DNA from 3 places in the Arthrobacter sp. Sr24 genome. Region 2 is predicted to be linked to each of the others. Evidence: predicted binding sites of a transcription regulator. Region 2 holds the regulator's gene; each other region holds the start of a gene.
The links. The regulator HrcA, encoded in region 2, represses chaperone genes, less so after heat shock. The targets are predictions, from matches to a motif close to TTNGCACTCGNNNNNNNCGAGTGCNAA.
Positions count from the first base shown of each region.

Region 1: the regulator HrcA is predicted to act here: its motif matches at 1,622-1,648, upstream of groES (co-chaperone GroES).
Region 3: the regulator HrcA is predicted to act here: its motif matches at 2,027-2,053, upstream of groL (chaperonin GroEL).

Region 1 is NZ_JBTNDB010000019.1:4,660-7,935, reverse strand. Features, by position in the region: gene ACX80D_RS12520 (ABC transporter permease) at 1-595, opposite strand, end outside; gene ACX80D_RS12515 (ABC transporter ATP-binding protein) at 592-1,497, opposite strand; gene groES (co-chaperone GroES) at 1,818-2,114, shown strand; gene groL (chaperonin GroEL) at 2,218-3,276, shown strand, end outside.
Region 2 is NZ_JBTNDB010000007.1:59,236-62,511, forward strand. Features, by position in the region: gene ACX80D_RS06880 (16S rRNA (uracil(1498)-N(3))-methyltransferase) at 1-258, opposite strand, end outside; gene dnaJ (molecular chaperone DnaJ) at 264-1,406, opposite strand; gene hrcA (heat-inducible transcriptional repressor HrcA) at 1,440-2,453, opposite strand; gene ACX80D_RS06895 (DUF3097 domain-containing protein) at 2,774-3,276, shown strand, end outside.
Region 3 is NZ_JBTNDB010000006.1:96,037-99,312, reverse strand. Features, by position in the region: gene ACX80D_RS06250 (RNase H family protein) at 1-72, opposite strand, end outside; gene groL (chaperonin GroEL) at 201-1,829, opposite strand; gene ACX80D_RS06240 (LytR C-terminal domain-containing protein) at 2,093-2,695, opposite strand; gene ACX80D_RS06235 (DUF3263 domain-containing protein) at 2,765-3,034, opposite strand.

The DNA of each region.
Region 1 (3,276 bases), on a different contig from region 2:
TAAAACTCAAATACACGCCAGAGATGAATTGCAGAACTAATACCAGAGGGATCACCACTGCGGTGGCACTTTTGCCTGTGCGCGGCAACGCGGAGAGGGCAATGCCCAAAACGCAACTGGTGATCACACCAAATAAGAAGACCCAAGCAAACGTCAGCCATTTGTCGGCATCCGTGGGTAGCTCAACGTTGAAGGCAAAGCGGGCGACCAACAGCAGCAGCAATACCTGCGCCACGGAGCTCACCAGCACCATGCCGATCTTGCCCATGAAGTAGGCAAACACCGGCAGGGGAGTACCTCCCAAACGTTTGAGTGTCCCATCGCCCTTCTCCGTGGCGATATCCACGGCCAAGTTTTGGACGCCGCTGAGCAGCATGCCCGCGGCCACCATACCCGGAACATAAAACGCGGCCCAGGAAATGCCGCCACTGCCATCAGGTGCAGCGCCCACATTTTCGGTAGTGCTGAAGGCGACGGCAAAAATGGAGAGCATCACGATCGGGAACAAAAACGTGAAAAACACCGAATCGCCCTGACGGAAATACAGTTTAAGTTCGTAGCCGATACGGAACATGCCCAGCTGCAAAGTTCTCATGCCGCACCGCCTTCCAGAGCAGCCGGCTTGGAATCCTGCGATTCCGCCTGCTGTGCGGCCGCGTGAGCGCCCACCATGTCCAAGTAAATGTCCTCGAGACTTGGCCGGGTGATTTCCAGGCCAGGGACCTCCCCTCCATGCTCCGCGAACAGCCGGGCTGCCAGTGCCGCTGGTTCGCTGGTGCGTTCAGAACGGGTGGCCCCACCTTGGCGCCACCGAACTAACGGCACACGGGCCTCGGTGCCGCCTATCTCGTCAATTGCACCAATGTCTACTAGTTTGCCGCCAGCAATCACGCCGGCTCGGTCAGCCAGCGTGGCCGCCTCGTCGAGGTAGTGAGTGGTCAACAAGATAGTGGTCCCTTCGCTCTTGAGCTGATTGATCAGGTCCCAGAATTGCCGCCGCGCCTCCGGATCAAAACCCGTGGTGGGTTCATCGAGAAACAAAAGCTTGGGCCTGCCAATGATCCCCAAGGCCACATCCACGCGCCGACGCTGACCACCGGAGAGTTTGCTGATCCGCGTTTTGGCCTTGCTGCCCAGCCCCACAGCCTCAATAACATCGGAGACCTTGCGTGGGTGAGGGTAATAGGCGGCGAAGTGATTCAACTGTTCAAGGACTGTGACGTTGCCGCTCTCACCTGTCGACTGCAGCACGATTCCCAGTTGGGCTTTCCAATCCAAACCACCCTGTTGCGGATCTACGCCTAGCACTTGAACATCGCCGCTAGTCCTATCTCGGTAACCCTCCAAGATTTCAATAGTGGTGCTCTTCCCAGCGCCATTGGGGCCCAGAAGCGCAAAAGTTTCGCCCTCATGGATATCGAAGCTGATGCCATCGACGGCCGTGAAGGTGCCATAGCTTTTCTTCAGGTCACGCACTTGAACAGGGCTTAAAGTCATGGCTGCATCTTTTCACCCGCACCTGATTGTGAACAAGCCGCACGAACACCGCGGCCAAAGCTGCCACCAAAGGTGCGCCGTGAGCGAAACTAGGCCCGCCGTCGTCGTACTTTTCACGACGAATCTGGCACTCGCCTTGACCGAGTGCTAATCAGTTCCCTAGAGTCGGAGTTAGCACTCTCACCCTGAGGGTGCCAACTTGCTTTTCTTTTTGGCCATGGGAGCATCACCGGCACCGCGACGACGGTTGGGCTCCAAAAAATCATGGACGAGAAGATTGCCAAGCATCCAAAAAATTTACGTGTGAAGGAGAGGTCCGAGTGTCGGTCTCTATTAAGCCTCTTGAGGATCGTATTGTTGTTCGCCAGCTCGAAGCAGAGCTGACTACCGCTTCCGGTCTGGTTATCCCGGACACTGCCAAGGAAAAGCCCCAGGAGGGCGAAGTAGTGGCAGTGGGCCCCGGACGTGTTGACGACAACGGCAACCGTGTTCCGATCGACGTTGCTGTTGGCGACGTAGTCATCTACTCCAAGTACGGTGGCACCGAAGTCAAGACCGGTGGCGAGGAACTGTTGGTTCTCTCTGCCCGCGACGTACTGGCAATCGTCGTTAAGTAACGACTTTCGTCAACCACTTTTGTAAAGCCCCGTGCCCAGATCTGTGATCGAGCCAATCGAGACCAGTCACCGGTGCGGGGTCTTTGCGTGAAAGGACAAACGCATGGCAAAGCAGCTTCAGTTTAATGACGATGCACGCAAGGCCCTCGAGGCCGGCATCGACAAGTTGGCGGACACCGTCAAAGTAACGTTGGGCCCGCGCGGTCGCAACGTTGTGCTCGATAAGAAGTGGGGTGCTCCCACCATCACCAACGACGGCGTGACGATCGCTCGCGAAGTTGAGTTGGAAGACCCCTACGAAAACCTTGGCGCACAGCTGGCCAAGGAAGTTGCCACGAAGACCAACGATGTTGCCGGCGACGGCACCACCACGGCCACCGTTCTGGCACAGGCACTGGTCAAGGAAGGCCTGCGCAACGTAGCCGCAGGTGCGGCTCCCAGCGAGCTCAAGCGCGGCATCCAGGTTTCGGTTGAAGCCATTGCCAAGCGCCTGCTGGAGAACGCTCGCCCGGTTGAGGGTGGACAGGTTGCAGAAGTTGCAGCCATCTCCGCTCAGAGCCAGGAAATCGGCGATCTTCTCGCCGAGGCGTTCGATAAGGTCGGCAAGGATGGTGTCATCACCATTGAAGAGTCCTCCACCACCTCCACCGAACTGGTCCTCACCGAGGGCATGCAGTTCGACAAGGGCTACCTGTCCCCGTACTTCGTCACTGACGCAGAACGCCAGGAAGCAGTCATGGAAGACGCACTGGTTCTGATTAACCAGGGCAAAATCTCCAACCTGCAGGAGTTTCTGCCGCTGCTGGAGAAGGCGCTTGCTGCCAACAAGCCGCTGTTCATCATTGCTGAAGACGTCGACGGCGAGGCACTGTCCACGCTGATCGTGAACCGCCTGCGCGGCACGTTGAACGTTGTAGCTGTCAAGGCACCGGGCTTCGGTGACCGCCGCAAGGCCATGCTGCAGGACATTGCAATCCTGACCGGCGCACAGGTTGTCTCCCCGGAGATCGGCTTGTCCCTGGACCAGGTTGGCCTTGAGGTACTGGGTACGGCTCGCCGCATCACGGTCACCAAGGACAACACCACCATCGTTGACGGTGCTGGCACGGCTGAGGATGTTGCTGATCGTGTTGCTCAGCTGCACGCCGAGCTCAAGCGCACC
Region 2 (3,276 bases):
GATCAAGGTGAAGGTAATGGGCTGAGCATCTTCATGGAGAACTTCCACGACCTGCACCGTCAGCAGCCCCTTCTCAGCGGTGCTGACGATGCAGGTCAAACGCAACCCTGCGCCGTCGCACAGGTCAACTGGCTCGCCCTGAGAGAGCCGCTTGACGGTGGTGGCGTGCCGGCCTTCGTCACCGCCGAGGGTGTAGCTCGAGCCGGGGAGAAGCCCGGCAAGCTCTGCGGGGTCGGCGAAGAAGACTGGATTACTCATGGCGCTTAGAGGTTGCCGAGCTTGTCACGCAGCTTGGCGAACATGCCTCCACTGGCGACAAGCTTTCCTTCGCTGAAGGTTTCCCCGCGCAGGGCGGCGAGCTGCTTCAAGAGAGCTTCCTGCTCGGCGTCGGGCTTGGTCGGTGTTTCCACGTGGACGTGCACCTTCAAGTCTCCGCGGCCGAATCCGCGCAGGTGGGTGACACCCAGGTTGCGCAGGTTGATGACTTCTCCAGCCTGGGTTCCAGGCTTGATGCTGATGGGCTGTTCGCCGTCGAAGGTTTCAAAGTTCAACTCGGTGCCCAACGCGGCAGCGGTCATGGGGACGCTGAGAGTAGCGTGCAGATCGTCGCCTTCACGCATGAAGTTCGGGTCGTTGTTGACCTTCATTTCCACATACAGATCGCCCGAGGGGCCGCCGGCGGGACCAGCTTCACCTTGATTGGCTAGCTGGATACGAGTGCCCGTGCCCACACCGGCAGGAACCTTAATGGTCAGGGTTCGGCGGTCGCGGACGCGGCCTTCGCCCATGCATTCGTTGCAGGGGTCAATGATCATGGTGCCGAAGCCCTGGCAGGAGTTGCAGGTGGCCAGCGTCATGACGTTGCCAAGAATGGAGCGCATGGGTCGCTGGACTTGGCCAGCACCGTGGCAAATATCGCAGGTGGTTGGTGAGGTACCCTGGCGGCAGCAGCTGCCTTCACAGGTGGGGCAGGTGATGGCTGTGTCGATTTCGAGCTTTTTGTTGACGCCGAACACCGCTTCGCGAAGTTCCACGCGCACAGTGATGAGGGCGTCTTGGCCACGGCGCATGCGTGATGCGGGACCGCGTCCGCCGCCACCGCCTCCGGAACCGCCGAAGAAGGTCTCAAAGATGTCTTGGAAGGCGAATCCTTCACCACCAAAGCCTCCACCGCCCCCGCCGCCAGCGTCGTTGCCGTTTTCATTGCCTGTGGTGTCGTAAACACGGCGCTTCTGCGGGTCCGACAGTACCTCGTAGGCGTGTGTGACGGCCTTGAAACGGTCCTGGGCATCCGGGGCGTCGTTGACGTCCGGATGTAACTTGCGGGCAAGTTTGCGGTAGGACTTCTTAATTTCCTCGGCCGTTGCGTCGCGGGCGACGCCCAATGCATCGTAATGGTTGCTCAAAGTGTTGCTTTCCTTTGTTGAATCGGTGGCCGTTTAGCCAGCCAAAATTCTCGATAAGTACTGGGCCACGGCGCGAACGCTGGCCATAGTGTTGGGGTAGTCCATCCGGGTAGGACCGACCACTCCGAGTTTGGCGTTTTCGCCACGCACGTAACTGGTGGCCACCACGGAAGCTTCTGCCAGGGAATCGTGCGGGTTTTCACGGCCAATGACCACAGCCATGCCCAACGAGTCCTGAGCCATTGCTTCCAGCAGCCGCAGCAGCACCACTTGTTCCTCCAGTGCGTCCAAGACGGGGCCAATGCTCAGGGGGAAGTCATTGTTGGAGCGGGCCAGATTAGCTGTCCCTGCCATGACGATGCGGTCTTCTCGAGCGTTGTGTGCCAGCAGTGCCAGTCCTTGGGCCAACCGGGCCGCCGCTGCCTGCTCTGTTGCCGGTACGTCCAGTGGAATCCTCACCACCGCTGCCGGAAGCTGGGCCACGGTCAATCCATTGAGGCTGGCCATGAAGACTCTTCGCAGATTAGCGAGGACCTCCTCATCCACGGCCGCGCCAAGGTCAATCACGTTTTGTTCCACTTTGCCCGAGGCTAGGATCAGCACCACCAGCACTCGGTGGGCTGCCAACGAAACGAACTCGATGTGCCGCACCGTGGATGCAGTAGTGCGCGGGTACTGAACTACTGCAACTTGGTTGGTCAGCTGTGCCAGCGTTCGAACTGTGCGTTCCAAGACGTCGTCAAGATCAGTTGGACCGTCCAGTAACACGGAGATAGCGCGCCGCTCGGCGGCTGAAAGTGGCTTCACCGATGCCAGCTGGTCCACGAAAAGACGGTAGCCCTTGTCAGTGGGGATACGCCCGGAACTGGTGTGCGGAGCGGTAATCAGCCCCTCCTCTTCCAAAGCGGCCATGTCATTGCGGATGGTGGCACTGGAGACGCCCAGATGATGCCGTTCCACTAACGCTTTGGAGCCAACAGGCTCACGTGAATGCACATAGTCTTCGACAATAGCCCGCAGAACTTCCAATCTCCGAGGTTCACTCATTCTCAGCACCTCCTTTCCGCCATCGCATCTTCACTGCATGTTCTTTACTGCATGTTCTTTGGATCGTCACCGCATCCGGCCGTTAAAAGGCACGCCCGGTGGCTCCTGATAGCTTTTCTATTAGCACTCTACCCAACCAAGTGCTAAGTCTAATACTTTTTCCAAGCACTTACCCCTGGCTTATTCACACCCTGCCCACACACGCCATGCCCCCATACGGCACGTGCCACAAGGCTAGGCACAGCACGCGATAGCATGGCTTTTCACCCTGCAGCGTTCGCCATGAGCGTTGCCTTGAGCACCAAAAGTCAGGTTCTTGCATGCATTTCAATGACGTACCTCACCATCAGTGGGGTCCCCAAGATCTCAGTGCCCCACCCGAACGAGTGCTGCCCAAGGTGGAGGCCCGTTCCGGGCTTGTTGTTGAAGACGTGCAAACGGGCTGGGTGGGAGCTGTGGTGCGTCTTGAGAAATCCGGGGGCATGCACATTGTGGAACTTGCCGATCGGCGCGAGAAGATCCGGGCCTTCCCTCTCGGATTCGGCTTCCTGCTCGAAGGCGAGCCAGTGGAACTCATCGCGCCAACGGTGGCGGCAACCAAAAAGACCCTGCGCACCGCCTCAGGATCGGTCAAGGTCACGGGCGACCGCGCCAAGGTCGCTAAGGCCAGCCGCATCTGGGTGGAGGGCAAGCACGACGCCGAACTCGTCGAGAAAGTCTGGGGAGACGATCTGCGGGTGGAAGGAATCGTTGTAGAACCGCTTCGAGGCATTGATGACCTAGCGGCCGCCGTGGCCGACTTCGGCCCCGGCCCGAACCGTCG
Region 3 (3,276 bases), on a different contig from region 2:
GACGTACCAGGCCCAGCCAGCAGGACCAGGATTTCCCAAAGCCGAACCATCGGCGGCAGCAATAATTGTCATAAGTTACATACTTTCAGACTCCACCGACACTGCGACACAAAGGGGCGCCAGCAGCCCACCACCGGAGCAAGAAAAACACCCCTGCCCGAGGGCAGAGGTGTTTTTCTTGCTAGAGAAAAGCGGAGGGGTTAGAAACCGCCCATGCCGCCCATGTCGTCTCCGCCGCCGCCAGCCGGAGCAGCCTTTTCAGGCTTATCAGCAATAACGGCTTCGGTGGTGAGGAACAATGCAGCAATGGAAGCCGCGTTCTGCAGTGCAGAGCGGGTCACCTTTACCGGGTCGTTGACGCCGGCTGCCAGCAGGTCTTCGTACTCGCCGGTTGCAGCGTTCAAGCCGTGGCCGGTGGGCAGTGAGCGGACCTTGTCCACAACAACGCCGGGCTCGAGCCCTGCATTGATGGCAATCTGCTTCAACGGAGCGTCAATGGCAACACGCACAATGTTGGCGCCTGTTGCTTCGTCGCCGGTCAGGTTCAGGGAATCGAATGCTGTGACGCCAGCCTGGATCAGAGCAACGCCACCGCCGGGGACGATGCCTTCTTCAACAGCAGCCTTGGCGTTACGCACGGCATCTTCAATGCGGTGCTTGCGTTCCTTGAGCTCAACTTCGGTTGCGGCACCGGCCTTGATAACTGCAACGCCGCCGGCCAGCTTGGCCAGACGTTCCTGCAGCTTCTCGCGGTCGTAGTCGGAATCGGAGTTTTCGATCTCGGCACGGATCTGTGCAACGCGACCTGCGATGGCATCGGCGTCGCCGGCTCCATCAACAATGGTGGTCTCGTCCTTGGTGACAACAACCTTGCGAGCCTTGCCCAGCAGGTCAAGCGTGGTGTTTTCCAGCTTGAGGCCTACTTCTTCAGCGATGACCTGGCCACCGGTGAGGATGGCGATGTCGGAGAGCTGAGCCTTGCGACGGTCGCCGAAGCCCGGAGCCTTGACGGCGACGGACTTGAACAGGCCACGGATCTTGTTCACGATCAGTGTTGCCAGTGCTTCGCCTTCAATGTCTTCGGCGATGATCAGCAGCGGCTTGTTGGAAGCCATTACCTTTTCCAGAACTGCAACAAGGTCCTTGACGCTGGAGATCTTGGAGTTCACGATCAGGATGTACGGGTCCTCGAGGACCGTTTCCTGACGCTCGGTGTCGGTGACGAAGTAAGCGGAGATGTAACCCTTGTCGAAGCGCATGCCTTCGGTGAGTTCAAGCTCCAAGCCGAAGGTGTTGGACTCCTCGACGGTGATGACGCCTTCCTTGCCGACCTTATCCAAGGCTTCAGCAATGAGAGCACCAATCTCGGGATCGCCAGCGGAGATGGACGCGGTAGCGGCGATCTCTTCCTTGGTCTCGATCTCCTTGGCGGAGGCCAGCAACTGCTCGATGACGGCTGCAACAGCCTTCTCGATGCCTCGCTTGAGGGACAGCGGATCAGCTCCGGCAGCTACGTTGCGCAGGCCTTCCTTGACCAGAGCCTGAGCCAGGACGGTGGCTGTGGTGGTGCCGTCGCCTGCGATGTCGTCAGTCTTCTTGGCGACTTCCTTGACCAGCTCGGCGCCGATCTTCTCATAGGGATCGTCAAGTTCAATTTCCTTGGCGATGGATACACCATCGTTGGTGATCGTGGGGGCGCCCCACTTCTTTTCGAGAACAACGTTGCGACCGCGCGGGCCCAAGGTTACCTTGACAGCGTCGGCGAGGATGTTCAACCCACGCTCAAGACCGCGGCGTGCCTCTTCATCAAATGCAATGAGCTTGGCCATGGAGGCTTCAGTCCTTTCGGGACAGTCATTTTACGATTTTTTGTTTCCTCGCAAGGCGCCCGCGACGGACGGATAAGCCACTGCTGATCTAGTTACAACAGCGGCGAACCCTCGCCAAGTGAGGAAAGGTCAATACTCCGACGGCGGCAAAACGACTAGAAACTAGCAGTCGCCACCTCAGAGTGCTAACTCAATAATTAGCACTCGACTCCACAGAGTGCAAGCGGGGGCGTCACTATGAGCTTGCGGCGAACGCCAGCTGTCTAGGCTCCCGGGCCCAAAATGACCATTAGGGGTATACCAAACTCGTTAGACTCAGCAATTGCCGGGATGCCTAGCAACGCACTCAGCTCCTCTGCGTTCGCCTTCTGCTCGATACCGCTATAGATGATGCTCGAAGAAACCTGCGGCTGACCATTCCAGTTGGCGGACTCCGAGACCGTCCATCCCTCGGCCTGAACACGGCCTGCGTAACTTCCGGCCAGGCCAGGTAGGCCGGTGGCGTTGTAGACAGCCACGGGGAAGCTCTTATCAACTACCGATTCGGGGGTCGGCTCCGCAGAAGGAGTCGGCGTGGGGGTTTCCACAGGAGCGGTAGAGGGTGCTGGAGTAGTGGGAGGAGCCGACGTGGCGCTCGATGGCGCCGTGGTGGTCTCACTTACCGCGACAGGCGGGGGGGTGGTGGTGTTATTGAGCATCTTCGGCATGACGAAAAAGGCCAGCAGCCCCACAACCAGTACAACGATGCCCACAACCATCAAGGGAATCAGGGAGCGCCGCTGGGGAGCAATCGAGGCGCGGTGGACGCCGTGGCGTGCCGAGTTCTCCTCGATAGCGTCGAATTCATCCCGCGGGTAATTACTCATTGTGCAGTGTCATCCTTGTGGGTACAGCCCGGTGGGAGCGGCGGTGATTATGTGCGGTGGCGCCGTGCATCAATTCCCGAGCCGGCGCGCGGATCGGGCTTGTTGCCGCGACGTACGTAGTCTACGCAACCGTTTGACCAGCATGGGGTCATAGGCCAGCGCGGCTTCCGTGTCGATCAACGCATTCAAAACTTGGTAATAGTGGGTCGCTGAGAGATCGAATAGCTCCCGGATGGCTTGTTCCTTGGCGCCGGCATACTTCCACCATTGGCGTTCCAAGTCCAGCATCTTCTGCTCACGCGCGCTCAATCCCGCCACTTCATCCGGCGTTGCCTGCACATGTGAAGTTGCTGAAGTCGCTGAAGTTTCTGATGCTTCCGGGGTTGCGGCATGGTCCACGGAACTGTGCTCGTGTTGAATTGCTCCGGCCACAACATTCCTCCATTTCTCATCCTCAACAGGGCCGCAATTCTCGGCCCGCACTGTCAATGATATGGGTGAATCACATCCCTGTCATTTGGGATCAGCTGGATAACTCGAGCGCGGCCTCTGCCTGTGGAGGAATCAACCGCGCGCCACCC